DNA from 4 places in the Paenibacillus sp. 1SOY10 genome. Region 1 is predicted to be linked to each of the others. Evidence: riboswitches for the same ligand, from Rfam matches in the RefSeq annotation. Region 1 holds a riboswitch; each other region holds the start of a gene.
The links. A riboswitch is a leader RNA that binds a small molecule or an ion and turns the genes downstream of it on or off. The one in region 1 is predicted to bind cyclic di-AMP.
Positions count from the first base shown of each region.

Region 1 (7,316 bases):
ACGCCATGGTAGAGAAGCGGTAACCAAATCCCGAAAATCTCCAGCAGCAATACCAGTGGCAAGCCGTTCAGGAAAGCTACAGCTTCCCTAAACCCTTCACTGCCGCCCTCAACCGCCGCAAAGTTGGTAACCATGTGCTCCAGCAGGAAAGCGCCCAACGGAATGACGCCCAGAAGCGAATGAAGTTTTCTGGAATAAAACCCTTTCATAAGTGCGTGTACCCCTTTCCTTGGTTGTGCATCTCTTTTTTTGGCTTGCGCATTTGTAAAATAGTTTGTAACAAAAGTAACATGTGAACAACTTGTGTCACTTTTCATGTTACTCCTTTTCATCTTATAATGGAATTGCAATATACTTATTAATTATTATAACGAATGAGCATAAGGAATCCTGTCGATTCCTGTAATGCCGCAAAAAAAGGAGGGCACCATGCTGGAGGAATTTTTGGTATTTACAACGGTTGTGGAGCAGTCCAGTTTAAATAAGGCCTCTAAGGTGCTCAACATCTCGCAGCCGGCTCTATCAAGGAAGATTGTCAAGCTGGAGGAGGAATGGGGGATTGCGCTATTTCACCGGAAGGGTAAAAGGCTTGAACTGACCCGCGTTGGCCAGGAGGCCTACCTGTATGCACTGGAGCAGCGACAACGCCACCAGACCTTCCTGCAAGCAGTCTCTCGCTTCAAGACGGTAGAACGCAGCGTGGTCACACTCGGCGCCAGCCTGACCACCATTCAGACAACACTTCCACCGCTAGTCACGACCTTAATGGAGAAGTTTCCTGATATCGAGCTCAAGCTAGTAACAGGTAAAACGCATGAAATCGTGTCTTATGTCCGTAACAAAAAAGTAGATATTGGCGTCGTAGCCTCTTCGATCAGCGAAACCGGACTCAAATGCCTGCCTTTGTTCCAGGATCATCTGGAACTGGTCGTTCCCCAAGGTCAGGAGCTCTCCACCATCTATCAGAATCAGCGGATCACTATGGAGGACTTGAACGGACAGCCCATGATTGTGTTCTCCAAAGGCACCTGGTATCGCAAGCTGATCGACGACCTGTTTGGACGCTACAGCATCATTCCGGATATACGCATGGAGATTGATTCGTTTGAAGCGATTGTGAGACTCCTGCCCATTTGCAAGGCGGCCGCACTGCTGCCCAAGTCTTACCTGCGCGCCTCCCTGCTGCGCGATAACGGGCTGCTGAGCATTCCCATCTCTGAATTGGAGCAGACCCGCCGGGAGACCTGCCTTATCTACGACGACAAATCAGAGCTTAGTCGGGACATGAAGGAGTGGATTGCCCAAGTACGTCATCGCCTGGTACGAGATTTGTCATTATAAAAAAACAGCCGCTCACAGATTAACACCTGTGCAAGCGGCTGTTTCGCTAGAAATGCATGTTCAAAAAATCGAACTACCTCTATGATTCTTCATTTATCATGTTCTCAAACTGCTCCATCTTCTCGTTCCCACCAATAATGACCATGATATCCCCTTCGTACAACTGGTCCATCGCCGTTGGAGCCACCATGATGTTGCCATCTCTGTGAAGGGCCACTACACTACACGCAAACTGAGATCGTGTATTCAACTCGCCCAGGCTCTTGCCGTGCATACTGGCTGGAACCTTCATTTCCACAATACTGAACTCCTTGGACAATTCAATATAATCCAGCAGATTAGGTGTGACGAGCTGGTGGGCAACCCTTATTCCCATATCACGTTCCGGATAAATGATACGGTCTACGCCCAGTTTCTCCAGTGCGCGCCCGTGAAGCACCGAGATGGCTTTGGCTACCACGGTCTTGACCCCAAGCTCCTTGAGCAGAATTGCGGCCAGAATGCTCATCTGGATGTCATTGCCAATAGCCACAATACCGCAGTCAAAATTGCGCACCCCTAACGATTTGAGCATCTCCTCGTCAGTGGCATCAGCGGCGACGGCATGGGTCAACTGATCGCTCAGTTCCTGGACCAGTTCCTCGTTACGATCGATGCCCATTACCTCATAACCCAGGTCCACCAACTCCAGCGCCAAATTTGAGCCAAAACGCCCCAGCCCAATCACTACAAACTGCTGTGTTCTCATGAAAGGTAATATCCCCTTATCCTATAATCATTTTGCCTTCGGGATGACGGTAGGGCTCTTTCCCCTTCTTTGGTCCCAGTGCATAAGCAAGCGTCAACGGTCCGAGACGTCCCGCAAACATGGTAAAACTAAGGATTAGCTTGCCGATGGTCGTCAACTGCTCCGTTACCCCCATGGATAAACCCACCGTACCGAAGGCGGAGGTCGCCTCGAACAAAATCGCCAGAAACCCTGCTTGTTCGGTGGCAGACAACACAATGGCCACAGTAATAATGAAGAACAACGACATCATGGTCAATGTCACCGCCTTGAAGATCCGTTCCTGAACCATCCTGTAACGGAACAGAACCAGGTCTGTACGACCGCGAATCATCGACAGCACCGCACCTGCCAGAATGGTGAAGGTGGTGGTCTTGATACCGCCCCCGGTAGACCCGGGAGAAGCCCCGATAAACATCAATATTATAATGAAGAATTGCGTAGCCTGACGAAGGGCTTCGATGTCCAGCGTATGAGCTCCGGCCGTCCGCGGCGCCACCGACTGGAACAAGGCACTCCAAAGCTTGCCACCCCAATCCAGCGGCTTCAGTGTCCCCGTATTGGTGAACTCGAAGACGAAGATGATCAAGGCTCCGGATACGATCAAGGCCGCCGTCATCGACAGCACAACCTTGGAATGAAGCGACAGCTTGCGGCGGCGGCGAATGTCGAACAGGTCAGATAGAACGACAAAGCCAAGTCCCCCTGATATAATCAGGAAGATTGAGACCAGGTTAATCAGCGGATCAGATACATAAGACATCAAGCTTTGACTGCCCCCGAACAAATGAAAGCCCGCATTATTAAACAAAGCGATAGCATGAAAAATACCAAAGTACAACGCCCGGCCAAAAGGCATATCCAGAGCCAATCTCAGGGTGAAGAGCACCGCTGCAATCGACTCAATAATCAAGGAAAAGAACAGGACCTTGCGGATCAGTCGAACGATCCCTTCCATTGAATTCTGGTTCATCGCTTCCTGAAGCAGTAGACGATCCCGCAGCGATATTTTCCGTTTAAATACCAGGGAGAACATCGTCGCTACGCTCATAAAGCCCAAGCCGCCCACCTGAATAAGTAGCAATATGACCATTTGCCCGAATGGGGAGAAATAAGTGCCCGTATCCACCACGACCAGCCCGGTTACACAGGTAGCCGAGGTGGCTGTAAACAAAGCATCGATAAATGGCAAGCTTGCCTTGGAGACGCTGGAAATGGGTAGCATAAGCAACAGGGTGCCCAGCATAATAATCAGGGCAAACCCCGTCACCAAAATTTGGGGCGGAGACAAATTCAATTTATGCAATCCCACCAGGCTCACCTCATCGTTGTCATTAGAGAACGCAAAAATAAAAAAGCACTGGAAATCCAATGCCTTTCGGTGTTTGGTTCCTGCTGCAAAGACCTACGAGGTTAGCTGACGGATTCGGACATGCACAGTTGCCCTATTCGCTTCCTCCGCAAGCTTAGGCTCGCGAGATTCAGCAAAATTCACCCCAAAAAAAACCGGTTCCCCCGTTTTCCATCGAAATTCGGCCATTTTATTTTCAATTGGATTATAATCCTTATTTGTTGCCAGGACAAAGCTTCATTTGGCCTAAATAGACGGGAAAACCGTGAAAAGGAGTGAACCCTGAATCCACGGGCCCCTGAATCTGAGCCATGCGAAGGGTTACCGGGTTTATTGCCGCTTTTCTTATTTTTCACCTGCTATTCTGGCGAAGGCCACTTCAACTGTGTTATCTTTACTGTGACGAACTTGGGGCTAAATCATACCTCTTATTACATCAAAAAGGAGTTGTGCAAGTGAATTTCTCCATGAAACCTGCCGGTGGCACACTAAAGACCCGTACACTTTGGTTGCTCGCTGCGCTAGGGCTAGTCGTATTTATCGTTATCCAGTTGCTTCCGACGAATGATTCGGAGCTGCTGCAGATGGAGCAATCCAAAGAGATTATCAGCAAACAGCAAGCCAAGGAGCAAGCGGAGCATTTCGTGCAATCCGTTCTGCAGTTGGACTTGTCTGAACAGTCAAAAGATAAGGCACTGGTTACCTACGAATCACGTTCTGATTTGCTGGGTTATTTGACAAAATCGGAGTTGCTATCCTCGTATCTGAAGAGCTACGAACAGCAATTCCCTTACGATGTGTTTCGAGTTCTCTTCAAGCAGCCCGATGATCTGCTGAATGCCTTGACCGTCGATGTACATATGAATTCCGGGCAAGTCGTTGCCTTTGAAGAAATTCTGTCCGCCAGCAATACGAACAAGCAGACTATGCTGGATTTGGGGACGGAGACTACCGAGACTATGTTGTCCTGGGAAGGCGATTTAACACTGGCCGAAAAGGAAGAAATGGCCCAGCCTTACCTGGATGCCTTCGGCTTCGCTGACGCTGATTTGACGCTCGCTTCCGGGGAAGGTGACGTCGGCCTGTTGTATGATTTGAATGGATATACCATTGGAGAGTCCAAGGCGCAAATTCAAATTCAATATGAATATGGCTACGTCTCTTCACTGGAAAGCTATTTCGTCGCTCCGGCCGACCATTTGAATTATGTGAAGCAGCAGACCACTCTCGCCACTTGGCTTACCTTTGCAGGCTATGCCTTCTTGAGCTTTATCCTGGGTGTGCTTGCCATCGTGTATAGTGCCCTCACGAGACGACACACATCATTCAAACGTGGTATTTTTCTGACTTCACTTTATTTTGTGCTCTCCATGGTAGGCACTTTCAACATGCTGCCTATTTTTGAGAAGGAAAGCACCGAGCCGTTTATGCTGATCTTCCTGCTGGTCTTCCAAAGTGTGTCGACCCTGTTCATGTCCATAGCCATCTATTTCTCACTGGTAGGTGGAAATGGATTATGGCGCCAGCAAGGAATGAATCCGTGGCCTCGCGCCAGAGAAGCAGGCTATGGCCGTCATGTGCTTACCTCCATGACTGATGGCTATGCCTGGGCCCTGATTTTGTTAGGTGTACAATCGGTTATCTTCCTCATTCTGGAACAAAGCATCGGTACCTGGTCTACGAGCGATTCGACGCAATCGCCGTACAATATGGTATATCCGCTCTTGTTCCCGCTTTTGGCCTGGGTGGCCGGGATCGGAGAAGAAGCGGTTTATCGGTTGTTTGGGATTCCGATGCTGAAGAAGATGTTTCGCAGCACCTTTGTAGCCTGCTTGCTATCCACGCTAATCTGGGCGCTGGGGCATACGTTGTATCCGATCTATCCTATCTACTCAAGACCCATTGAGCTGACCATCATTGGATTGTTGTTCAGCTTCGTCTTCCTGCGTTACGGCTTTGCCGCCGCCGTGTTCTCCCACGTCATCTTCGACAGCATTCTGATGGCGCTGAGCTTGATGTTTATGGGAGGCGCACTGAATATCGCCGCTGGTGTATTCTACATCGCTCTGCCAGCTATTGTGGCTTATGTCATTTATGTATTCAACCCGCCAGGTCGGGAGCGCAAAGAGCCGCCAGTACAACAAAAAGAGGAGCCGTTCTTCACGACTCCTCCGGTGGCTCCTCGTCCCGAAGGGCATTGATAATTTCACGAGCCAGCTTATCCCCTATAGAAAGAGGCCGGAAGTCTTCGACGGAGGCCTCTTTTATTTTTTTAAGTGAACCAAAATGCTTTAATAGCGCCTTACGTCGCTTCTCTCCGATACCAGGAATAGCGTCCAGTTGCGAAGTCACCATCGACTTGGCCCGTTGCTCACGGTGGAAGGTAATGGCGAAGCGATGCACCTCATCCTGTATGCGTTGCAAAAGGTAAAACTCCTGACTGTCACGGGGCAGGTGGACTGGCTCCGGCGGATCATAAGCCATGAGCTGCGCCGTTTTGTGCTTCGCATCCTTGACCAGCCCACAAACGGGAATGTAAAGGCCCAGCTCATTCTCCAGCACATCGCTGGCTGCTGAAATCTGGCCCTTCCCGCCATCGACAACGATCAGATCGGGACGGGGCAGTTCCTCCTTGAGTACCCGCTCATAACGACGCCGGATCACCTCGCGCATCGTTTCGTAATCATCGGGGCCTTCCACGGTCTTGACCTTGTATTTGCGGTATTCCTTCTTGGCTGGCTTGCCGTCAATGAAGACCACCATCGCCGATACGGGGTTGGTCCCCTGAATGTTGGAGTTATCGAACGCCTCAATTCGCGTGACCTTCTCCAGGCCGATGGCTTTGCCCAAATTCTCTGCGGCCTTGGAGGTCCGCTCCTCGTCGCGTTCGATGAGACGGAATTTTTCGTCCAGCGACACACGAGCATTCTCCGTTGCCATCGTAATCATTTGCCGCTTAAGTCCACGCTGAGGAACCAGCGTCTTCACGCCAAGCCACTGCTGCAAGGCAGCAGCTCCGGAAGTCGAATCGAGCGTAAAGTTCTCACCGTGAGCACCCTCTAACGCGTCTTCACTGACACCCGAATCGGCCGCAGGAGCAACTTGCTCCTCTTCATCAGCAGACGTATTCACTTCGGCTTCGGCTGCCATTCCCTTAACTTGCAAGGTTTCAGCGCCCTTTGTACCGACAAACTCTTTCATCTCAGGCAGCAAAATTTCTTGTGGCAGCGCCGGGTTTTCACTGTAATACTGCGTGACATACGACAGAAAGTCCCCGTAAGCATCGCCGTAGAATGGAAATACCGACGCATGGCGTTCGATCATTTTCCCTTGACGCATGTACAGGATTTGTACGCACATCCAGCCCTTGTCCACCGCGTAACCAAACACATCACGATCCTTGGCATCATTCATGGTAATCTTCTGCTTCTCCATGAGGGCATCAATGTTGATGATCTGGTCACGCAGTTCCTTGGCTCGCTCGAATTGCAGTTCCTCGGCCGCCTCATGCATCTTGCGCTGCAACTCCCGCTTGATCTCTTCATGGCCGCCGCTCAAGAACGATACAATCTCCTGGATCATGGAATCATAAGTATCCTGCGATACCTCTTGAACACAAGGGGCCAAGCATTGCCCAATATGGTAATACAGGCAGACCTCTTTGGGCATTACGTTGCATTTACGCAGCGGATACATTCGATCCAGCAGCTTCTTGGTCTGCTGAGCCGCATAGGCATTAGGGTAAGGTCCGAAATATTTTGCTTTATCTTTAAGCACCCGCCGCGTCACTTCCAGCCGGGGGTGTCGCTCATTCGTAATTTTAATGTAAGGAAAAGT
Region 1 covers NZ_JBXENK010000011.1:31,620-38,935, forward strand. The annotation lists gene AC1VOR_RS19810 (succinate dehydrogenase cytochrome b558 subunit) at 1-209, opposite strand, end outside; gene AC1VOR_RS19815 (LysR family transcriptional regulator) at 430-1,341, shown strand; gene AC1VOR_RS19820 (potassium channel family protein) at 1,421-2,089, opposite strand; gene AC1VOR_RS19825 (TrkH family potassium uptake protein) at 2,106-3,440, opposite strand; cyclic di-AMP (ydaO/yuaA leader) riboswitch at 3,516-3,676, opposite strand; gene AC1VOR_RS19830 (CPBP family intramembrane glutamic endopeptidase) at 3,935-5,680, shown strand; gene uvrC (excinuclease ABC subunit UvrC) at 5,640-7,316, opposite strand, start outside.

Region 2 (7,316 bases), on a different contig from region 1:
AAATAGCGAAATTGGTATGGCTTTCTCTAATTTGAAGGAAGAGGTGTTAAATGCATGTGGTATACCCAAACCCGGGAAGCCGTCTTGGAAGAACAGAAGGTAAATGCTGCAACTGGCTTATCCTCTGAAGAGGTGAAGGCGAGGCTGGAGCGATACGGCCCCAACCAATTGAAGGGCAAGCCCAAGCCTAGTATCTGGGCACTCTTCTTCGCTCAACTTAAGGATATGCTGATTTATGTACTGCTTGGTGCAGTCGTCGTCACGCTGATTGTCGGAGAATATGTAGATGCCATTATTATTCTTGCCGTTGTTATCCTTAATGCGGCGATCGGGGTTATTCAGGAGCGGAAAGCGGAGAAGGCGATTGAAGCCCTTCAGCAAATGACGGCCAATAAATCCTTGGTGCGGCGTGATGGTGAAGTGAGGGAGATTGATTCCATTGACATCGTGCCGGGAGATATTGTCATTCTCGATGCCGGGCGTTACATTCCGGCGGACTTGCGGTTGCTTGCGAGCGCTAATCTGCAAATTGAGGAATCTGCGCTTACCGGGGAGTCCGTTCCTTCGGATAAGCAAGCTGAAGACCTTTATGAGGATCCTAAGACACCGATTGGGGATCTTGGCAATATGGCCTTTATGTCTACGCTAGTGACCTACGGACGTGGTGAAGGTATCGTTGTGGCTACGGCGATGGATACGGAAATGGGTAAAATTGCGAAGATTCTCGATGAAGATATTCAGGAGTTAACCCCGCTTCAGAAGAAGCTGGAAGAGCTGGGCAAAATGCTTGGATATATTGCCATCGGCATTTGTGTAGTGATCTTCGTGATTGGCTTGCTTCAAGGCCGTGATTTGTTCGAGCTGTTCCTGACAGCGATCAGCCTTGCGGTAGCTGCTATTCCGGAAGGACTCCCAGCTATCGTAGCCATCGTGTTGGCCCTGGGCGTGACGCGCATGTCGCGTATCAACGCGATTGTGAAGAAGCTTCCAGCCGTGGAAACCTTGGGTTCCGTCAATATCATCTGTTCCGACAAGACCGGAACGCTGACGCAGAACAAGATGACGGTGGTGAAGCACTTTACGGCTGAGCCGCTCGAAGATGAAGTGCCCGTTGAAATGATCAAGGCCTTTGTGCTCTGTTCCGATGCTACCTATGAGAATGGGGAGGGTACGGGAGATCCGACGGAGATTGCGCTTGTCGTCTACGGGGAGCAGCATAATATTCTGAAAAGGTCGCTGGAAGCTGAATACAAGCGGGTGGGGGAGAAGCCCTTTGACTCTGACCGCAAGCTGATGTCCACGCTGAACCAGACCCGTGAGGGGTACCGTGTACATACGAAGGGAGCTATCGACCAACTGCTGCAAATCTCCAGTTCCGCCGTGGTGAACGGTGAGGTTGTCCCGTTGACGGAGGAACTCAAGCAACGTTATTTGCAGGCAGCCGAAGCCATGTCGGACGATGCTCTTCGTGTGCTGGGAGCGGCATACAAGGACACCGACCGTATTCTGCCACCGGAGGAGATGGAGCAGGATTTGACCGTGCTGGGCTTCGTTGGCATGATTGATCCGCCACGGATCGAAGTTAAGGATTCCATCCGGGAAGCGAAGATGGCCGGTATTACCCCGATCATGATTACGGGGGATCACCGGAATACGGCAGTCGCGATCGCCAAGGAACTGGACATCGCTCATTCCCTGGAGCAGAGCATGACCGGGGCAGAGATTGATACCTTGTCTGACAAGGAATTTGCCGAGAAGATTCGCAACATTCGCGTATTTGCCCGTGTCTCGCCAGAACATAAGGTGAAGATCGTCAAGGCCTTCAAGGCCCAGGGCAACATTGTCTCCATGACGGGAGACGGTGTGAACGACGCACCTTCACTTAAGAATGCCGATATCGGCGTCGCCATGGGGATTACCGGGACGGATGTGTCGAAGGGTGCCAGTGACATGATCTTGACCGATGATAACTTTACGACGATTGTCCAGGCCATTCGGGAAGGACGGAACATTTACGCCAACATTCGCAAGACCGTTACCTTCCTGTTAGCCTGTAACTTTGGGGAAATCGTGGCGATTCTGGCTTCGATCCTGTTCTTCTGGCCGCTGCCACTACTGGCTACCCAAATTCTCTGGATTAACCTGGTGACAGACACGCTGCCGGCAATTGCCTTGGGCGTTGACCCTGGTGAGAAGGATGTCATGAAGCGCAAGCCACGGAACCCCAAGGAGAGCTTCTTTGCTGGAGGTGCGGCGCTGCAAGCGGTACTTGGCGGATTGCTGATCGGGGCATTAACGTTGGTTGCCTTCTACGTCGGGTTGGCTGAGCACGGATATGGCCTGCGTTCTCCGAATATCTCGGAAGAGGCTATGACCTACGCCCGGACGATGGCCTTTGTCGTATTGGCCGCGTCCCAGTTGTTCTACTCGTTCTCCAAACGCAGTGCTACAAAGTCCATCTTCGCCGTCGGCCTGTTCTCTAACAAGCTGCTGGTTGGTGCGGTTATCGCAGGTCTGGTGCTGCAATACGCTTCGATCTCCATTCCGTTCCTGGCCGCTGCCTTCAAGGTACAGAACCTGAGCCTGCCGGACTGGGGCCTGGTATTCGTCCTTGCCTTGATTCCGTTAATTCTTAACGAAATCATTAAGGTGTTTGTACGGATGAGAAGAGGAGCGTCAGCGTAATCGTGTTGCGGGTAAGTGGATGCAAGTGCGCGGGTGAAAAGGCCTGCGCACTTTTTGTCATTATTTCTAAATCGATTTATTCCATCTTCCTCGGAGTTCGCTATAATAAAGCTTAAATTAAACATAAATGATTAGTGGATAGGAATAGGAGAGGAGTAACAAGTGATGGCTGACAATCAGGGAAAGCTGGATAAGAAGTCCTTGGCGGACGCATTCAAACGCACGGTATATCAAGTGCCGGGGCATGGGAAGCGGAATGTGGATGTGTTGAAGCAAGCCTTGGAGAAGGTGAGCGGTGGACTGGACAGCGATATGTATGGGAAAGGACAGGCCATCGAGGACTTCGAAGCGAAGATGGCGGGCGTATTGGGCAAGGAAGCGGCCGTATTTTTTCCTAGTGGTACGATGGCGCAGCAAATCGCGCTTAGAATGTGGTGCGACCAGAAAGGGACAAAGCGGGTGGCCTACCATCCTCTCTGTCACCTGGAGATTCATGAAGAGGACGGATTGAAGGAGTTGCATGGAATACAGCCTGTGCTGCTTGCGGACGCGAATCGTCTCATTCGTCTGGCTGATGTCCGGAATATGGACGAAGATATCGCTTGTCTACTGTTGGAACTACCACAGCGCGAAATCGGCGGGCAGTTGCCTGCATTTGCCGAATTGGAAGCCATCTCTTCCTACTGCCGGCAGCGTGGAATCAAGCTGCACCTGGATGGTGCACGCCTCTTTGAGGTTCTTCCCTACTATGAGAAAACAGCAGAGGAGGTATGCGCTCTGTTCGACAGTGTGTATATCTCGTTCTATAAGGGCCTTGGCGGAATTGCCGGAGCCATTCTGGCCGGGGACCGTGAATGGGTGGATGAATCCAAGGTATGGAAACGGCGTCACGGTGGGGATTTGATCAGCCTGTATCCTTATTTTCTTAGTGCAGATTATTATTACGAATTAAGAGTGGGCAAGATGGAACAATATTACCGACAGGCGCGGGAGCTAGCTCAGCTCTATAATCGTTGCCGTCATTTCAGCACCCTGCCGGAGGTTCCTGTGTCCAATATGTTCCATGTTCATGTAGATCTGCCCAAGGAGCAACTGGAGCAGCTTCTGCTTGAGGTATACCGGGAGACAGGCGTCGGCTTGACGCCTATGGTCAAGGAACGGATGAGCGGCGGCTGTGGCTTTGAGGTGAGCGTGGGTGATCGGTATGCCGAGGTTCCCAAGGATAAGCTGCAATTGGCGTTCCGGCTGCTGAATCAGAAGTTGGAACGGGAAGACCATGAATTGCATTAACACAGAATGGCGTAAGAACGTGATTTTCGTTGATTGTGCGAAATAATCGACGAGGGAAGAGCGTGTAAACGCTTATCTGAATCCAGTTGATACAAATCCTTCTTCTTTTGACCTTTAACCTGCCTTTACACCCTCCTGGCGGAGGGAGTATGATTCAGCAGTAGTAATTAAATGACAAATACCTGATCGCTGAATTCTGTGAAATTCAGAAACGGGGGAACCATCGGAAGGGGCCGTGCTTGGCCCGTTTCAGGGGTGAATCGCTGGGCTGGCTTGTTTGCCATCCCGGGGTAGGGCTGCTTTCGTGCCCGAATCCGTCAGCTAACTCCGTAAGCGTCCGAAAGAGGGAATTGTCGTGGCTATACGCCGCGGGAAAGTCCAACTTTCCTGCGGCTTTTTTCTGCTGTCATTGGGGCGGGAGATTGGCAACTTGGAGCTAGAAGAGGGGATATAAGATGGTAAACAAAGTCAAACGGGTGCTCATTGGACGGCCGATGAAAAGTAGGGAGATTGAGGGGGAAAAGCTGGGCAAGCTGAAGGCGCTGGCCATCCTGTCTTCGGATGCACTGTCATCTGTAGCCTACGGAACTGAGCAAATCCTGCTGGTCCTGATGGCGGCGGGGTTCTCCGCCCTATGGTATTCGATTCCGATTTCCTTTGCCGTACTTGGGCTATTATTCATACTGATCCTGTCTTATCGGCAGACGATCTTCTCTTATCCCTCCGGGGGTGGGGCTTACATCGTGGCCATGGATAATCTGGGACGGTCTACCGGACTGCTTGCCGGGGGTTCGTTGCTCGTTGACTATATCTTGACCGTAGCGGTGAGCTCGTCTGCCGGGACGGATGCGATTATATCGGCCTTTCCGGTACTACAGGATCACCGGGTTCTGATTGCCCTGATCATGATTACACTGCTTACGCTGATGAATCTGCGCGGTGTGACGGAATCGGCCTCTGTGCTGGCCGTGCCGGTATATCTGTTTGTTATTGCGATCTTCGTGTTAATCGGTTCTGGAGTGGTCAAGTATGCCATGGGTGGGATTCATGCCGCCACGCCGGAGGTGGAGGCTACCGTATCCAACATCAGCCTGTTCCTGCTATTGAAGGCCTTTAGCTCAGGTTGTTCGGCCTTGACTGGAGTAGAGGCGGTGTCCAACGCCATCCCGAACTTCAAGAAGCCAGCAGCCCATAATGCAGCGGCTACCCTGGCAATGATGGGTATCATTCTGTGCACGATGTTTATCGGCATTAGCCTGCTGGCATATTGGTATGGAATCAAGCCTGATCCGCAGGCTACTGTGGTGTCGCAGATCGCGGAGTCTACTTTTGGTCGGGGCACGCTTTACTATGTCATCCAGGGCATTACCGCATTGATCTTGTTCCTGGCAGCCAACACGGCATACTCGGCGTTTCCGCTGCTGGCGTTCATGCTGGCCAAAGACAAATATATGCCGCATGCCTTTATGGTGCGCGGAGATCGACTTGGCTTCTCTAACGGCATTATTTTCCTGGGCGTGACTTCTGCTCTGCTGGTCATTGGCTTTGGCGGGAATACGGAGAGCTTGATTCCTCTCTATGCTGTGGGGGTGTTTATCCCGTTCACCTTGTCCCAACTGGGAATGATGATCCGCTGACTGAAGCTCAAGCCCAAGGGCTGGGTTCTCCGGTTTGCAATCAATACAGTGGGTATGCTCACGACGCTCGGGATTACGCTGATTTTTATCATCACCAAATTTTCGCATGTGTGGGTAGTCTTCATTTTCCTGCCGCTGGTGATGTTTCTGTTCTACCAGATTCACCGTCATTATCTGAACATTGCTCAGCAGCTACGGATTTCCATGGATGTGGAGAAGCCCGTCATGAAGGGCAGCACGATCGTGGTGCCGGTAGCCGGAATTACGCGGGTCGTGATGAATTCCCTGAGTTATGCCAAATCCTTGACCGATAATGTGGTCGCTGTATATGTGGGCTTCGATGATGATGAGATTAAGCGGATGGAGCAGAAATGGGCAGAGTGGAATCCCGGAGTACGGCTGATTACGCTGAGATCGAGCTTTAGAAGTATTGTCCGGCCCATCATGAAATTTATCGACACGGTGGAGTGGAAGACCTCCGAGACCGATCACATCACGGTGCTGATTCCGCAATTCATTACACGCCATTGGTGGCAGAATATGCTGCACAACCAGTCCAGCCTGGTATTAAGAGCTTACCTGTACAATCATAAGGACGTTGTTATCGCTACCGTACCTTTCCATTTGCAAAAGTAGGCCTTGGGTATCCGGGCGAATGATCACCAAACCGGGCGATCGCACGTACAATAACCTGAATACCCTAACACGACAAGGAGGGGAATGGGTTGATTGTTCTACCACCGAGCGACAAGAGCCAGCTCTCGCAGATGAGCTTGCCTCCGTTCCAACAGGAAATTGTGCAGGCTATGGAGAGGAGTCCGGTGCCCCATCGTTATAGCTCGCTGGATGAGCTTCTCTTCGAATTGAACTTACGGGGGGCGATTGTAGGATCGGCTTTGGCGCTCAACCAGAGTGGAGCCAAGTTCGCCGTATACCGCAGATCGCATTGTAACGAGATGTATTGGTCGCGCACGGACGAAGGGGGCTTCCGGCTAAGAAGCGGCGTAGCGCCTTCCGATGCCATACAAGACATTTACCTGAACGGGCCGTTGTATGGCTTCGAATGCTCCATGGCCATGATGATTGTGATGTACAAGGCTGTGCTGGATCAGATTGGAAGCCGCGCATTCAATACGTATTTCACAGATCTGTATCTGTTCGATTGGCACTACGATAGTGATCTTGGTTTTGCCCAAGGCAACCGTAGGCTGGGCGTGTATCCCGGGGATATTCTGTACTTTAAGAACCCGGATCATAACCCTGAGACGCCAGAATGGCAAGGAGAGAATGTCATCGTGCTGGGCGACGACCTGTTCTACGGTCATGGAATCGGCGTTCGCAACTCATCCGAGATTATTGGTGCACTTAATCAGCGACGGAAGCCAGGCGCACGAAGATCAGCCTACCTGCTCGATCTGATCATTCATCCCGATTATAATCACATCCGCGGGCTCCGGGGTGTGTATGCACGTATCGGTACTTCGGTGTATCGCTACTCGGGAGCGGAGCAGCAGGCTTAAGACAAGTTTTTTGATGAAATAGAGAGCAAAAAAAAGACGGCAGGGGACGGATGTCCCCGATGCCGTCTTTTTTTGTTTGAATCCCTTCACGAAATTGTGCAGAATGTCAGAACAAATGGTATAGTTACACCAGAATAAAACCAAGACAAGATCAGGTAAGGAGAGGTGTCCGTGCACAAGCAAT
Region 2 covers NZ_JBXENK010000005.1:207,272-214,587, forward strand. The annotation lists gene AC1VOR_RS14915 (cation-translocating P-type ATPase) at 55-2,685, shown strand; gene AC1VOR_RS14920 (threonine aldolase family protein) at 2,851-3,975, shown strand; cyclic di-AMP (ydaO/yuaA leader) riboswitch at 4,153-4,326, shown strand; partial or broken gene AC1VOR_RS14925 (APC family permease) at 4,431-6,248, shown strand; gene AC1VOR_RS14930 (protein-glutamine gamma-glutamyltransferase) at 6,338-7,132, shown strand; gene AC1VOR_RS14935 (MmcQ/YjbR family DNA-binding protein) at 7,304-7,316, shown strand, end outside.
Region 2: another riboswitch for cyclic di-AMP. It lies ahead of AC1VOR_RS14925 (APC family permease); the one in region 1 lies ahead of AC1VOR_RS19825 (TrkH family potassium uptake protein).

Region 3 (7,316 bases), on a different contig from region 1:
CTGTAGATGCTTGTCAACGGGAGGTATCCATTGTATGACCCGACGTACTATAATCTATAGCCTATCCATGATCGCCTTGCTTTTGACCCTCGGGGTCGGCCTGCTGGCTTTCCCCGGCTTCAGAGAGGGACTAGCTTCACTTGCGCTTAAGTCGGGCAAGCCTCAGGCTGTCCTGACGGCCCCGCAACCTCCTGCCCCGACCCAGGCTGAGACCATTCAGCAGCCTACCGCTGAAGTACTGAGCCACCGAGTGGTCGAGTACCACATCAATACCACGCTCAATGAACAAGAGGGGACGCTATCCGGATCACAGACGGTGACTTGGACGCATCCCGGTAAGAAGACTATTAATGAAATTTATCTACATCTATATCCCAATGCCTTTGCTTCGGAGAATTCTACCTTTATGAAGGAATCCGGTGGTAAGCTGCGCAACGATACGATGCCGAAGGATGGCTGGGGCTCCATGGAGATTACTGAACTACGAACTACAGACGGTATCTCGCTGTTGCATCGAATCCAGTATGTACAACCTGATGATGGCAATGCCGAAGATCAGACTTTGGCCAAGGTGCGCTTGCCTGTGTCCGTGCAAGGAGGAGAAAGCTTGACGCTTCGCCTCAAATTTACCGTCAAGCTGCCAAAAATCTTTGCCCGCATGGGCGTTTCCGATGACTTTGTCATGGCTGGCCAGTGGTTCCCCAAGATTAGCGTATATGAACCCGTAGGAACAAGGGGGCGAGACAGCGAAGGCTGGAACCTTCATCAGTATCATGGCAACTCCGAGTTCTATTCCGATTTCGGGATTTATAGTGTGAAAATTAATGTGCCTGAGCATTACACTGTAGCCGCTACCGGATTTCAGACGAAGAAAGCCACTGTCAAAGAGGGACGGAAGACCGTACAGTTCTATGCCGACGATGTCCATGATTTCGCTTGGTCGGCGTCGCCTGACTTTATTTATGCGGAAGAGCCCTTCTCTTCTACCGAAGTGCCAGGTGTTCGGGTCAAGCTCTATCTGGATCCAGCGCATGAGGACCTGAAAGAACGCTACTTCTACGCCGCCAAGGTGGCTCTGGCTAATTTCAGTGAGTGGTACGGGCGTTATCCGTACTCCACCTTGTCGATCGTGGTTCCCCCGGCGGGGGGCAATGGTGCCGGCGGTATGGAATACCCCACCTTGGTCACAGCCTTCGGCGCTCGCGGCGATTCCCCGGATTATGATGAGCTTGAACGCACCGTCATTCATGAAATTGCTCACCAGTTTTTTTACGGAATGATCGCTAGCAACGAATTTGAAGAAGCTTGGCTGGACGAAGCCTTCGCTTCCTATGCCGAAGATAAATTAATGGAACAAGAATTTGGCATTGCCCCGAACCTGCCTATACAATCAACGTTGATCTCTGCTCCCGAGTCCCTGACGCAGCCTGCTTGGGAGTATGCACCAGGAGATGGTTACGCCCGCAATGTCTACTACCGGGGCAAATTGATTCTGCTGGATATTGAACGCCAGGTGGGTAGCAAGACCATGAAGCGTATTCTCAATACCTACAGCTACAAGTACCGATTCAAGCACCCGACCACAGCCGATTTCCAGCGGATTGTCGAACAAGTAACGGGACGAAGCTGGAAGACTTATTTTAACCAATATGTATTTGATGATAAAATGGCCGACTTCTCCGTGGACGACATTCGCGTAACATCGATCCAGCAAGACAAGGGTACTTTGTATGAGTCAGCCGTAACGTTCTCACGCAAAGGAGCCACACATCCGAAGGTGCCCTTATTATTCACCTTCACGGATGGTCATACCGTACGCAAAGAGTGGAATGGTGAAGATCATCGACTAGAGCTTAAGCTCCAGTATAAGGCTCCCATCGACTGGGTCCAAATTGACCCCGAATATACGCTGGTAGTAGAGAATAAGCGAATTAACAACTACCTGAAAGCAGACATTCCGAAGCCGCTTCTCTCCCGCTCCAATATGAGCGTCACCAAGTTGCTGGAGGCAGTCCTAGGTCTATTCATTTGGTAGGCATCTATAAAGGAGGGATGAAATGAGTTATGTCCGTCAGGGTTTTACCGCTCTCAAGAGTCAATTCCTCTCAGTGATTGTTCTATTTCTCTACCAGTTGCTATGGGGACTGCTTATATATCGGCTTGCTGATACCGCCATTACCTCTCTGTTACAGAGGTACCCTAATCCGCCACCCACACCTCTTGCGAAAATATTGTTCCTGCTGGAGGGGCAAGTCAATCTGTGGAGTCATCCCGATGTACAACGGTACCTCTGGCTGCTGGCCGGCATGATTGTACTACGACTTCTTCTCACCCCTTTTATTCAAGCCGGTATCCTGTATGGGCTTACCCCGTCTGAGGAGCGCGCATCTGGCTTCCCGTTGTTTCGGGGAATGAAAGAGTTTGGTAAGCCGGTCTTGCTATTCTATATCTTGGAGCTGACTCTGGTTCTGCTGCCGGCCTTGTGGATCATCCCCAAGTTATGGTCCCTATGGCCAGGTCTGCTGAGTGCCGCAGATCATTTGCCTATTTGGCTCACCGGACTAGGTCTCCTGCTGGGCTGGTTCCTGTACGGCTGGGTCGTTCGGCAATGCTTGTTATTTATTCAGTTCGGCTATCTATTTAAATCCGGAGCATGGAGCTCCCTGCTGGTGGGCATTCGCCACCTCTTGCAAGGCTTAGGCATAGCTCTGATTCTTGGCTTCTCCGCGCTCGTGGTATTCCTGCTCATGGGCACCGTATCCTGGATCTGGACCGGTCTGCTCGCATTAATCGTGCAGCAAACCTATCCTTTCTTTCGCTGCACTTTTAGAGTTTGGCAGGTTACCTCTCAATTTCAACTTTGGAGAGCAAAAACACAAAAAAGTTAAAATTTCTTTACCTTCTCCAAACCCATAGGGCACAAGGACTTTGCAAGCTGGCAAAGTCCTTTGTGCTCTATTTGTTCTCTTAATCTTGTGAATTAAGCATTGCCAAAATATACTACCCTCTGCTACAATAACAGCAGGCAATTTAAGTAACAGTTTTGTAATTACTTTTGTCATCTTTGGTAGCATCACGTTGCCATCTGCCATTAAGGCAAATTTAGGTGTGAAATCAAAAGCCGAGTTCCCTTCACCGGGGAAACGGGGGAACCACTTTGGGTGAATTGATCTCGCAATAGAGGGATCATAGGGGACCTTCAACCGAATCCTTAAGCTAACCTCGTAGGCACTGGAAGGAGCATAACTTCTTGAAGAAGCGTTTAACCGTAGCAGCAGTAAGTTTTGCATTGCTTTTCACCCTCGGAACAGGTAGCGCTTTCGCGGATTCCAAACTGAACACCGCGATTGATGGAGCTCTTGGTACCGACTATGTTGCCGGCGGAACCTCAACATCTGGTTTCGACTGCTCAGGATTTACTATGTATGTGTTCTCTAAAATTGGCATCAAACTTCCTCATCAATCCGGATCACAATATAAGATGGGAACGGCCGTAAAGAAAAGTGAACTCATTGCTGGCGATTTGGTATTCTTCAACACTTCTGGTAAGGGAGTCTCCCACGTAGGTGTCTACGTAGGCGACGGCGAATTTGCTCATGCTTCTACTTCTAAAGGAGTTATCATTAGCAAATTGAGCCAGAAATATTATGCAGAACGCTATATCGGTGCTAAGCGTATCATGAGCACTGACAAGTATGAAGAAGTGACCGGCGATGCTGCCGAGCACGATGATGTTGAATAGGTACTAACATTCAAACCCGTGGAGATGTTGATTACAACATTCTCGCGGGTTTTTTATTTGCTACACTTCCCAGTCAGAAAACGCTAACCCACTCCGGTAAACCTTTACAAGCCCGACAAATCCCGTTATTGTGAGGGTACGAGAATATTCACGGTCCTGTCACCTCATACATGCCGGATTAAAGGAGAGGCAAAATGGATAAACCAATCATTCAATTTCAGATTGCACCGATGGAAGAAGCTCATGGAGCCGAGATTTGTACCTGGCATTACGATTCTCCTTATGATATCTATAGCTGGCTGCCGTGGGAACAAATGAAAGCGCTCGATGTAGAGTTCGGGAATCCTGTGATACGAACTGAACAGTATATATCCGTTCTGGACCAAGACGGAAGCCTCGTCGGGTTCGCCCAATATTTCCCCTTACAAGGTGTTACCCGTCTGGGTATAGGTTTGAAACCCGAATTATGCGGAAATGGCTTGGGTAAGTCTTTTGTGGAGGCTATTGTCGCAGAAGCTCGAAGACGCAAGCCCGACAACGAAATCGATTTGGAAGTGCTCACCTGGAACACTCGAGCGATCCGGGCTTACCAGAAGGTAGGCTTTACCATTACCGATTTGTACGAGAAGATGACTCCGGGTGGGGTATCTAAGCCATTCTATTGCATGGTGTACAAAGGCGATTCCACTTCAGCTCAGTAACTCAAGCTAACATGATCATCTCGACCGATGATTCGCTATGAACTAAAGCACATTCCAACACGAATTTAAAATTCATTCGTTTCCAAATTTGTCACAAAGGCTATGAACGGGCAGTTTGTTCCGTTATAATAATAGGTAGCTGACATAGGAGGGACGATTGAAATGCAAAAGTGGATCATGAGCGGTTTGTTCATTATAGCAGGCGCTTTTGCCCTTGTACTCATGTTTACCTTACCTAGCCGAGAACAAACTGAAGAAGAAGCCAAGCCCCCGCAATTGCCCGAAATTACGATGAACGCGGAACAAGCCGAAACTCTGGTCCGGGCTAACTGTATTAGCTGTCATGGCGACCAGCTTCAGGGTGGAGCGGGCCCGGCTCTGGACAAAATCGGGGCCCAACTGACAACAGAAGAGCTATATTCCATCATTGCCAAGGGAAAAGGCGGCATGATGCCTGCGTTCAAGGATCGCTTGCAGGATGAAGAGATTGCGAACGTAGCCATGTGGCTTGCGGAGAAGAAATAACGGATAGACAAAACACCCCCACCAAGGTGTAATGCCATTAAGTGAAGTTCATCTTAATGACATTTTCACCAAGGTGGGGGTGTTTGCTTTGGAATCAGGACATCTTCTCGAAGGCCTCATTGTATTGCTGTGCCTCTTTGATATCAACGGCTGTAATGCCCCCATCTTCCCATGAGGTTAATCGAAGAGTGACTGTCTTGTAATCAATTGTGATAAAAGGATGGTGATTGAAAGCCTCGGAAATTGCCGCGACCTCATCCACAAAGGCAATCCCCTTCATAAAGCTGGAAAATGTATATTTACGGAAGATCCATCTTCCTTCCTCAAGCTCCCAGCCTTCCAGCTTCTCCAAATGCGCTTCTACTTCTTGCGGTGTAAACGGCATATTTCTTCCTCCCCGTTCTCTTCAAGAACTCCTGTATGTAAGCCTGTTTCCTGCGCACCAGGATTCCCTCTTGGTCTGTCCCGGCTTCGCTCTCCATCTATTGTATTCCCAACCTCACAGCTTCATGCGTACCCACATAGACAGTACGAAGGCTTGTCCACGGATTTGAACCATTGCTTCAAATTAACGTAACTGAGGTCAACTCGGCTTCTCCTATCAAGAAGTTGATCCGATGGCCTTCTGGATCATAAATAACGATGGCACTGCCAACCTCAATCATCGGCTCAGTTCCCAAGGCGAAGAACAGGTCTTCCGCCAGCGCTTCTTGTACTTCTTCCCGATCCGCCTCAGACAAGTTATCCCACTCGGAGGGCTCCATTTCAAAAAAAAGATAGCTATCACTAATCTGGCTAACCGCTTTCATCAAATCAGCCAAAATATATTCATAATCTCTGCCATGCTTTACGCCCACTGCTATATCCTCCCTTCCAACCTCTCTATTTAGACTGTATTCCTATTATACCGGAAAAAACCACTTAAAAAAAAAGGGAATTCTGTCGATAAAGTAGATACATCGTTTCAAGTGGCGTGACCCGCCTATTCCGCAAGGATGCGGGAGGGGCAAGGAAAGGAATCAATTTATCTCAAGGACGAGGTGTACAATGGAAATTTCAACAATTATTGGTCTTATTCTCGGATTCGTCGCTCTTATTTTGGGGATGTTTCTAAAAGGCGCGCCTGTCGAATCCCTGGTTCAAAATCCCGCGGCTTTTGTCATTATATTTGTCGGGACGGCGGCAACCCTGTTCGTGGGCTTCCCCATGTCGGAGTTGAAGAAATTCCCGAAGCTGATTAAGCTGACGGTTGTCAAACCTAAAATGATTAGCAAAGGCGAGTTAATTACCCTATTCATGGAATGGGCTACAATCACCCGCCGCGAGGGTCTGCTTGCTCTGGAAGCTAAAGTAGATGAAATTAATGACGACTTCCTGCGCGGTGGCATGCGGATGATCATTGACGGTAATGATCAGGAATTCGTTCAGGACGTCTTGACCGAGGATATTGCCGCTACAGAAGAACGCCATAAGGCGGGTGCCTTGATGTTCTCCCAAGCAGGGATGTATGCACCAACCCTTGGGGTACTCGGGGCCGTAGTTGGTTTGATTGCCGCTTTGGCTGATATGAGTGATATCGATAAATTGTCCCATGCCATCGCGGGTGCATTTATCGCTACCGTCTTCGGTATCTTTACCGGTTATGTATTGTGGCATCCTATTTCCAACAAATTAAAACGTCTCTCCAAACAAGAGATGGAAGTAAAGCTAATGATGGTAGAAGGTCTGCTATCCATTCAATCCGGCGTATCCACCATTGCGATCCAGCAGAAGCTGGCCGTGTTCTTAACCCCTTCCGAACGTGCAAAAATCCTAGAAAAGGGGGCGGGTGAAGGTGAGCAAAAAGAATAAGCATCAAGACCATGAAGAGCATGCCGACGAAAGCTGGCTGCTGCCCTATTCTGACTTGATGACGTTATTGTTGGCCCTCTTTATCGTTCTGTTTGGCATGAGTAATATCGATGCCCAGAAGTTCCAGGAGATGAGCGAGGCGTTTAATGGGGTGTTCACCGGTGGAGTAGGCATCCTGAATGAGAACGCGATGATTAGCAATTCAAATACCTCAAACAGTGAGAGCGACTTGCCTAAGTCCTCGTCTGACTTGATTGCCAGACAAGACGAACTGAAACGCCAGGAACAGCAAAATCTGGAGGAGCTCAAGCAACAACTGGACAATTATATTCAGCAAAATGGATTGACGGAGGATTTGGATACAAATCTCAATCAGTCTCAGCTTATGATTACGATCAGTGATAATGCCCTGTTCCCCTCCGGAGAAGCGGAAGTGAAGCCCGAAGCCCGGATGTTGGCCAAGGCGATCTCTGTCATGCTACAGGAATTCCCCGATT
Region 3 covers NZ_JBXENK010000018.1:27,034-34,349, forward strand. The annotation lists gene AC1VOR_RS22835 (M1 family metallopeptidase) at 35-2,035, shown strand; gene AC1VOR_RS22840 (hypothetical protein) at 2,058-2,888, shown strand; cyclic di-AMP (ydaO/yuaA leader) riboswitch at 3,110-3,246, shown strand; gene AC1VOR_RS22845 (C40 family peptidase) at 3,251-3,742, shown strand; gene AC1VOR_RS22850 (GNAT family N-acetyltransferase) at 3,937-4,443, shown strand; gene AC1VOR_RS22855 (c-type cytochrome) at 4,606-4,968, shown strand; gene AC1VOR_RS22860 (4a-hydroxytetrahydrobiopterin dehydratase) at 5,063-5,353, opposite strand; gene AC1VOR_RS22865 (hypothetical protein) at 5,532-5,825, opposite strand; gene motA (flagellar motor stator protein MotA) at 6,016-6,819, shown strand; gene motB (flagellar motor protein MotB) at 6,803-7,316, shown strand, end outside.
Region 3: another riboswitch for cyclic di-AMP. It lies ahead of AC1VOR_RS22845 (C40 family peptidase); the one in region 1 lies ahead of AC1VOR_RS19825 (TrkH family potassium uptake protein).

Region 4 (7,316 bases), on a different contig from region 1:
AGATATGGCGCGTCGTAGTGTGGCCATGAACCAGTTGGAGCATCGTATTCATATCCGTGAAGGTGATCTTCGGGAACTTGTGCATATCACCGGACATGGAACCTATGATGCCATCACGGTCAATCCCCCTTACATGCCTTTGACGACGGGGGAGACCAAGCTTAATGAGCATCAGGCCATCGCCCGCCATGAAATTTATTGTACGCTGGATGAAGTAGTGGCTGCCGCCATGCGCTTGGTACGTCCGGGAGGCAAGGTCTCGATGGTCCATAAGGCACAACGCTTGGGAGAGATTATTACTGTGTTGCGTCAGTATCGTCTGGAGCCGAAGGTGATTCGCTTTGTTCATCCCAGAATCGGAGCAGAAGCCAATATGGTATTAATAGAAGCTTTGCGTGATGGCAAGGCGGATATGCGTGTCCTGCCTCCATTGATTGTATACGGAGAAGATGGGGGATATACGGAAGAACTTATGAACATCTATTACGGATCAAAAGAGGGTAGATCATGAGCATACATGTACAAAAAAGCTTTGTCGCGAGTTCTCCTGATTCGGTCTTAGGGGACAAGGGAAAGTTGTTTCTGGTGGGTACGCCAATTGGCAACTTGGAGGATATGACCTTCCGAGCGGTACGTACGTTGCAGGAGGCCGATATTATAGCGGCGGAGGATACAAGACAGACGAGAAAGCTGCTAACGCATTTTGATATTTCTCCTGCCAAACTGGTCAGTTATCATGAGCATAATAAAGCTGCCAGTGGGCCTGAATTAATACGCCTTATAATAGAAGGAAAAAATTTGGCATTGGTCAGTGATGCCGGTCTACCGGCGATTTCCGACCCTGGCAGCGATTTGGTGAAATTGGCATTGGAAGCCAATATTTCTGTCATTCCTATACCTGGTGCTAATGCAGCTTTATCAGCTTTAATTGTTTCGGGCTTGCCCACGGAACGCTTCATGTTTTTAGGCTTTTTACCTCGCGATTCCAAAGAACGCGGACAATTGTTAAGATCGCTGGAAGATGAGATGGGGACATTGTTGATGTACGAATCCCCACATCGTGTAATAAAGACGCTGGAGGCCCTGCTTGATGTTTGGGGGAACCGACGTATTGTATTAGCTCGGGAGCTAACGAAGCGATATGAAGAGCTAACCCGGGGATCGATTCAAGATTGTCTGGACTGGCTGCTGGAGCATCCTCCACTTGGAGAGTATTGTCTGGTTATTGAGGGAGCGGGATCTGAAGAGGTTAAGGAAAGACAGGCAGCCTGGTGGCAAACGTTGTCGTTGGAAGAGCATGTACGGCATTATGAGGAGCAGGAAGACTTGACGCGGAAGGAGGCGATGAAGAAAACAGCGCTTGATCGTGGAGTGTCGAAACGGGATATTTATAATCAACTTTTATAATATAGAAGCATTTTAAGCCGATAGTAAATTTTGGACAAAAAAAGGGTGCCCTCGCTAGGCCGGGTTCAAGCCAAGGAAGGCACCAAGGAGATATGAAAAAGGTTAGAATTAACAGTTTCAGTAAATCTATTATATACTATAATTCTTAATTTGTCACAGGGGTAGGAAGCTCAGTAATACATTCATGGCAAACAATTTTGCCTTTGAAGTATGTTACGTTTTCGGCATTGCCGCAGAAGATGCAGGCTGGCTCATATTTCTTGAGCATGATCCGTTCGCCATCTACATAAATTTCAAGCGCATCTTTCTCGCCAATACCCAGGGTGCGACGCAATTCGATAGGAATAACAACACGGCCCAACTCGTCGACTTTTCTTACGATACCTGTTGATTTCAACATACTGATGATAGCCCCTTTCAGTTCATTTTTTAATCGTCATTTTTCGACATTGTTCTATCTTTTATGATATTCATAATACCAACGATTGCCAGAATAGTCAACCTATTTATGGTAGAGTTCTTTGTTATTTCTAAATTTTTTTGATAAATATCTCTGAGAAGCATGATTATACCTAGGAAGTTAGTGATATTCTATAATTCGACATTCGACAAAGACTATATATGACTTTTTACGACAATATTCGACAAAAACCTTCGACATTAGTCAATTTTTTGTCATTTCAATTAAGAAGGAAGAGGAGTGTGTGAACCATGTATCGTCAACTTCGTGAAGAAAAGGTATTTAAGGACCCCGTACACAATTATATTCATGTACAGGATGAAGTGATCTGGTCGCTGATTAATACGTCCGAGTTCCAACGACTTCGTCGGATTCGCCAGTTGGGTACCTCGTATCTGACATTCCATGGTGCAGAGCACAGCCGTTTCTCACATTCGCTTGGGGTTTATGAAATCACGCGCCGAATTATTTCTCAGTTTGAGCGCGGCGGATATGCAGACTGGCCTGGGGAGGAGAAGCTGGTTGCTTTATGTGCGGCACTACTGCACGATCTGGGCCATGGGCCATTCTCTCATTCCATTGAGCAGGCCTTCGAGATGGACCATGAGGATTGGACTTGCAAAATTTTGCTGGGGGATACCGAGGTAGGTAGTGTACTGCGCCGAATATCTCCTGATTTTCCAGAGAAGGTCGCATCCGTCATTCGCAAGGATTATGATAATCCGATTGTGGTTAATCTGGTATCCAGTCCTCTTGATGCGGATCGAATGGACTATCTGCTGCGTGATGCTTATTTCACAGGGGTGAACTACGGTACGATTGATATGGACCGAATTTTGCGAATGCTGCGGCCTTTCCAAGGAAGGGTGGTAGTGAAGGAGTCAGGAATGCATGCGGTGGAAGATTATCTGATGTCCCGTTATCAAATGTATTGGCAGATTTACTTCCATCCGGTAACACGCAGCTCAGAAATTATACTCCGCCAAATTCTGCGCCGGGCGAAAGAACTATATCGGGATCATTATAAATTTGCATTCCTGCCCTATCCGCTCCCCAGCCTCTTCGATGGAAATATAAACGTCCGTGATTACCTGCAGTTGGACGAGGCATTGATGCAAACGGCCTTCATGCAATGGACTCGGGAAGCGGATGAGCGGCTTAGTGATTTGTGTATCCGGTTTTTAAATCGGAAATTGTATAAATATGTAGAGGTTGAGACGATTGATCTGGAAATGTTGGGACAAATTCGTACCGCTTTCGAACAGGTAGGATTAAATCCCGATTACGATATGGAAATTGATTTTCCAACGGATCTACCTTATGATGTGTTCCGTCCGGACGAGGGAATTGGGGAGAAGCAAATCCTGTTACTGGACCGCCAAGAGCAGTTGCGGGAAATCTCTGAGGTGTCCGATATTGTCAGGTCGATTAGCGGACTGCATCGGGGGAAATATCATTTGTATTATCCCGACAATAAGTTATGCGCTGTCATGGATCAGTTACCCCGTGAAGTTGCGCAAATTTTTAAACAACGCATTTAGGAGGTCAGAGGACATCATGTTATTTGATACACATACGCATTTGGATGCAACCCAATTTGACGAAGATCGTGAGGAAGTGATTGCGCGTGCCGTAGAACAAGGGGTTACGCGAATGATTAACATCGGGTTTAACCGGGAGACGATCCCGACAACGATGAAGTTGGCCGAGTCTTATGACTTCATTTATGCTGCGGTAGGGTGGCACCCTCAGGATGCCATTACGATGCAAGAGGGAGATTTGGACTGGATTGCTGAATTATGCAAGCATGAGAAGGTAGTCGCTATCGGTGAGATCGGACTGGATTATTATTGGGATACCTCCCCTAAAGAGGTGCAGCATAAGGTGTTCCGCAAGCAAATCGGGCTGGCTCGCAGTCTCGGCATGCCGATTTGCATTCATAATCGTGATGCTCATGAGGACGTCGTCAAAATTTTGCGCGAAGAAAAAGCTCATAAAGTGGGAGGTGTTATGCATTCTTATTCTGGCAGTTGGGAAATTGCCAAAATGTGTCTGGATTTGGGATTTCATTTGTCGTTTGGCGGACCCATTACGTTTAAAAATGCAAAGCAGCCGAAAGAAGTATTGGCAAAGACACCTATTGACCGATTATTGATCGAAACGGATTCCCCTTATTTAACTCCTCATCCATTTAGAGGTAAACGAAACGAGTCTGCTCATGTACGCCTGGTTGCCGAAATGGCTGCCGAGCTAAAAGGGTTAACCTTTGAGGAAATTGCCCAAATTACCACTCGAAATGCACTGGAACGATTTGGTATTCCGAGTATTTGAGAGATAAACGGATGAAAAAGCGAGGATTTCGGAAAGATTAATACATTTTAACCATTAAAACGGATATAATTACATTTTTTTAACCATTTATTTAAAAAAACGTGGTTGATTCGTCCTTTACAACATGCATCGAAACAGGATAGAATTTTTTCAGTGATCGTTTTGATCCGTTTCGAACACTTGAAATTTGGATCACTTCGATGCTTGATTCCATGAACCAGTCTCGCTGAATCTCCGAATGGAGAACGGGGGAACCAATGCAAGCGACTAGCGGCGAATTTGCCAACTGCGCTCGTATTTGATTTCTTTATCAGGGTCTATGGGGTGAATTCGAGGTCATTGCGCCATGAGCGAATGTACTGAGAAGGGGCGGCTCTCTTTCGTCCTAACCCGACAGCTAACCTCGTAAGCGTATCAAGAGAGGTAACTCGTGCAGCCTACTACACCAAGACCATCAGGAAGCCACGAAGGAGTTCCTCTAACTCTTTCTTTAGGCTTCTTTTGTTTTGAATAAAAGTAGTAGGGTCATCATACTGTTGATAAACAGGAGGTGACACCCGCAGGGCAGACTGGGAAAGGATACGAAATGCACGTGAGCAAGAGCCGCATTTCGTAAATCAAGAATGTAGTCGCGTCAAATGTAATTGTGCATCGATCTTGACGGCGAGGCTATGTAAGGAGGACGGAAGATATGGGCATTTTCCGCAAAGAGGAGACCCATGAATCACGCTCATCCAGCATGTCTTACGCATTGCGATGGAAGCAGTTAAATATTCGTCAGGTTGCGCTCGTCGGCGTTCTGACCATCGCGGTAATCATCATCATCCTCATATGGCTGTATGGCCAGCAAAATAAACAAATCTCCCTGGTTGTCGACGGTAATGTCCAATCAGTGGAAACCCGGGAAGACAGCGTTGCTGACCTGCTGGATGAACAGGCCATCAATCTGCATCCCAAAGATACATTATCGCGTCCGCTAGATAGCATGCTGGAAGATGGCGACCGTGTCGTCATTGTGCGGGCGGTTCCGGTAAAGGTGAGTGTGGACGGAGAGACAAAAACGACTTTCACTACCAAGGAGAAGGTCAAAGATGTGCTAGATGAGCTAGGCGTCACTTTGAATCAAGATGATAAGGTAACACCTGCCCTGGATCGCAAGTTGGACTCGGACGCAGGAATCACCATTGTTCGGGTGAGCAAGCATTTGGTACAAACCGAAGAAGCTGTGCCTTTTAACGTCGTAAAGACATCCGATAAGGAATTGCTGAAGGGAACGACAAAGGTCGTTCAGCCTGGCAGTGAGGGCATGGTCATTCACAACATCGAGAAAACCTATGAGGACGGAGTATTCGTGACCAAGCGCTGGCTTGGCAAGGAGGTCTCGAAGGAGGCCCAGCCTAAAGTCGTGGCCGTAGGCACGAAAGAACCGACAGCCGTTCTGTCGGCTAGCATCAGCCGCAGCGCAAATACTGTGAACATTGGCGGCAATGCCACCAAGAACGGTGTCTCTTTTAAATATAAAAAGATGCTTAAGAATGTTACGCTGACCGCCTACTCTTCGGAGCAAGAAGGAATTGGCACTCGTACAGCTTCCGGCACTCGCGTGACGGAGGGCAGAACGATTGCCGTTGACAAATCCGTCGTTCCGCTTGGCTGGTGGGTCTACATTGAAGGAATCGGGTTCCGCAAGGCTGAAGATACCGGCGGAGCCATCAAGGGAAATAAAATGGACGTTTACTACGACAGCTTGAAGACGGCTAAAAACTTTGGCCGTAAGAAAGGTCGTACCGTATATGTCATCGGCCCGACGAAGCCGGAATTAAACTAGCTTCTCCGTTTTACAATGCGGAGGAAGTGGGATACAATATGTACACAAAGTATTCAGGATGATGATAAAGACAGTGGATTAGAAGAGGATGAGAATCCTCTTCTTTTTGTTGTAGTAGAGGCAAATGGAAAGAAGGTAACCCGGATGATCAAGGAAGTCATCGTGGTGGAGGGCCGGGATGATACCGTAGCCGTCAAGCGGGCCGTTGAAGCGGATACGATTGAAACGGGCGGGTCAGCCATCAACGAGACTACGCTTAAGAAGATTGCTCTGGCGCAAGAACGCCGGGGCGTTATTATATTTACCGATCCCGATCACGCTGGAGAACGGATTCGCAAGATCGTGGCAACTCGGGTGCCCGGGTGCAAGCATGCCTTCTTACCTGAAGCGGAGGCCACGAAGCGAGGGGATATCGGTGTGGAGAATGCCACGCCAGAGGCGATTCGTACGGCGCTGGCGCGCCTGCATAACGAAGTGCCAGGGGTGGAGCCTATCATCGCCTGGGAAGACCTGATTACGGCGGGACTCATCGTTCATCCGCAGGCAGCCGCGCGAAGAAAGGCGCTGGGAGAGCTACTCGGTATCGGATATTGCAACGGGAAGCAGTTATATAAGCGGCTAACGGTATTTCGTATTAGTCAGGAAGAATTCGTAGCAGCACTTGTGAAGCTAGAAGATAAAGGGGTTAACGGAACATGGGCATGAGGGAGGATATATCAACGCCTCGCCGAACGAAGGAAATTATCCAGCGGCATGGCTTCTCATTCAAAAAAAGCCTGGGACAGAACTTTCTGATCGATCAGAATATCCTTGGCAAGATTGTGGCAGCGGCAGGCTTGGACGCAGACAAGGGAGCCCTGGAGATTGGACCGGGCATTGGTGCCTTGACGGAGAAGCTTGCTCGTGAAGCTGGCAAGGTAACAGCGGTAGAGATCGATCAGCGGCTACTGCCCATTCTGGAAGAGGTATTGGAGCCCTACCCGCATGTTCGTGTCGTGCACGGGGATGTACTTAAGCTGGATCTGCAAGCGTTGTTCGCAGCAGAATTTGGCGGAGTGAGTGGTGTTAGCGTGGTGGCGAACTTGCCATATTACGTGACAACGCCGATTCTGATGCGGCTGCTAGAGGAGAAGCTGCCTCTGGAGCATATTGTAGTCATGATCCAGAAGGAAGTAGCGCAGCGGATGTCGGCTTCTCCAGGTGGCAAGGAGTATGGAAGCCTGAGTATCGCCGTGCAGTATTACAGTGTACCGGAGCTGATCTGCACGGTGCCTCACAGCGTCTTCATTC
Region 4 covers NZ_JBXENK010000017.1:44,877-52,192, reverse strand. The annotation lists gene AC1VOR_RS22645 (tRNA1(Val) (adenine(37)-N6)-methyltransferase) at 1-511, shown strand, start outside; gene rsmI (16S rRNA (cytidine(1402)-2'-O)-methyltransferase) at 508-1,407, shown strand; gene AC1VOR_RS22635 (AbrB/MazE/SpoVT family DNA-binding domain-containing protein) at 1,553-1,807, opposite strand; gene AC1VOR_RS22630 (HD domain-containing protein) at 2,119-3,408, shown strand; gene AC1VOR_RS22625 (TatD family hydrolase) at 3,422-4,198, shown strand; cyclic di-AMP (ydaO/yuaA leader) riboswitch at 4,413-4,626, shown strand; gene AC1VOR_RS22620 (ubiquitin-like domain-containing protein) at 4,890-6,026, shown strand; gene rnmV (ribonuclease M5) at 6,171-6,731, shown strand; gene rsmA (16S rRNA (adenine(1518)-N(6)/adenine(1519)-N(6))-dimethyltransferase RsmA) at 6,722-7,316, shown strand, end outside.
Region 4: another riboswitch for cyclic di-AMP. It lies ahead of AC1VOR_RS22620 (ubiquitin-like domain-containing protein); the one in region 1 lies ahead of AC1VOR_RS19825 (TrkH family potassium uptake protein).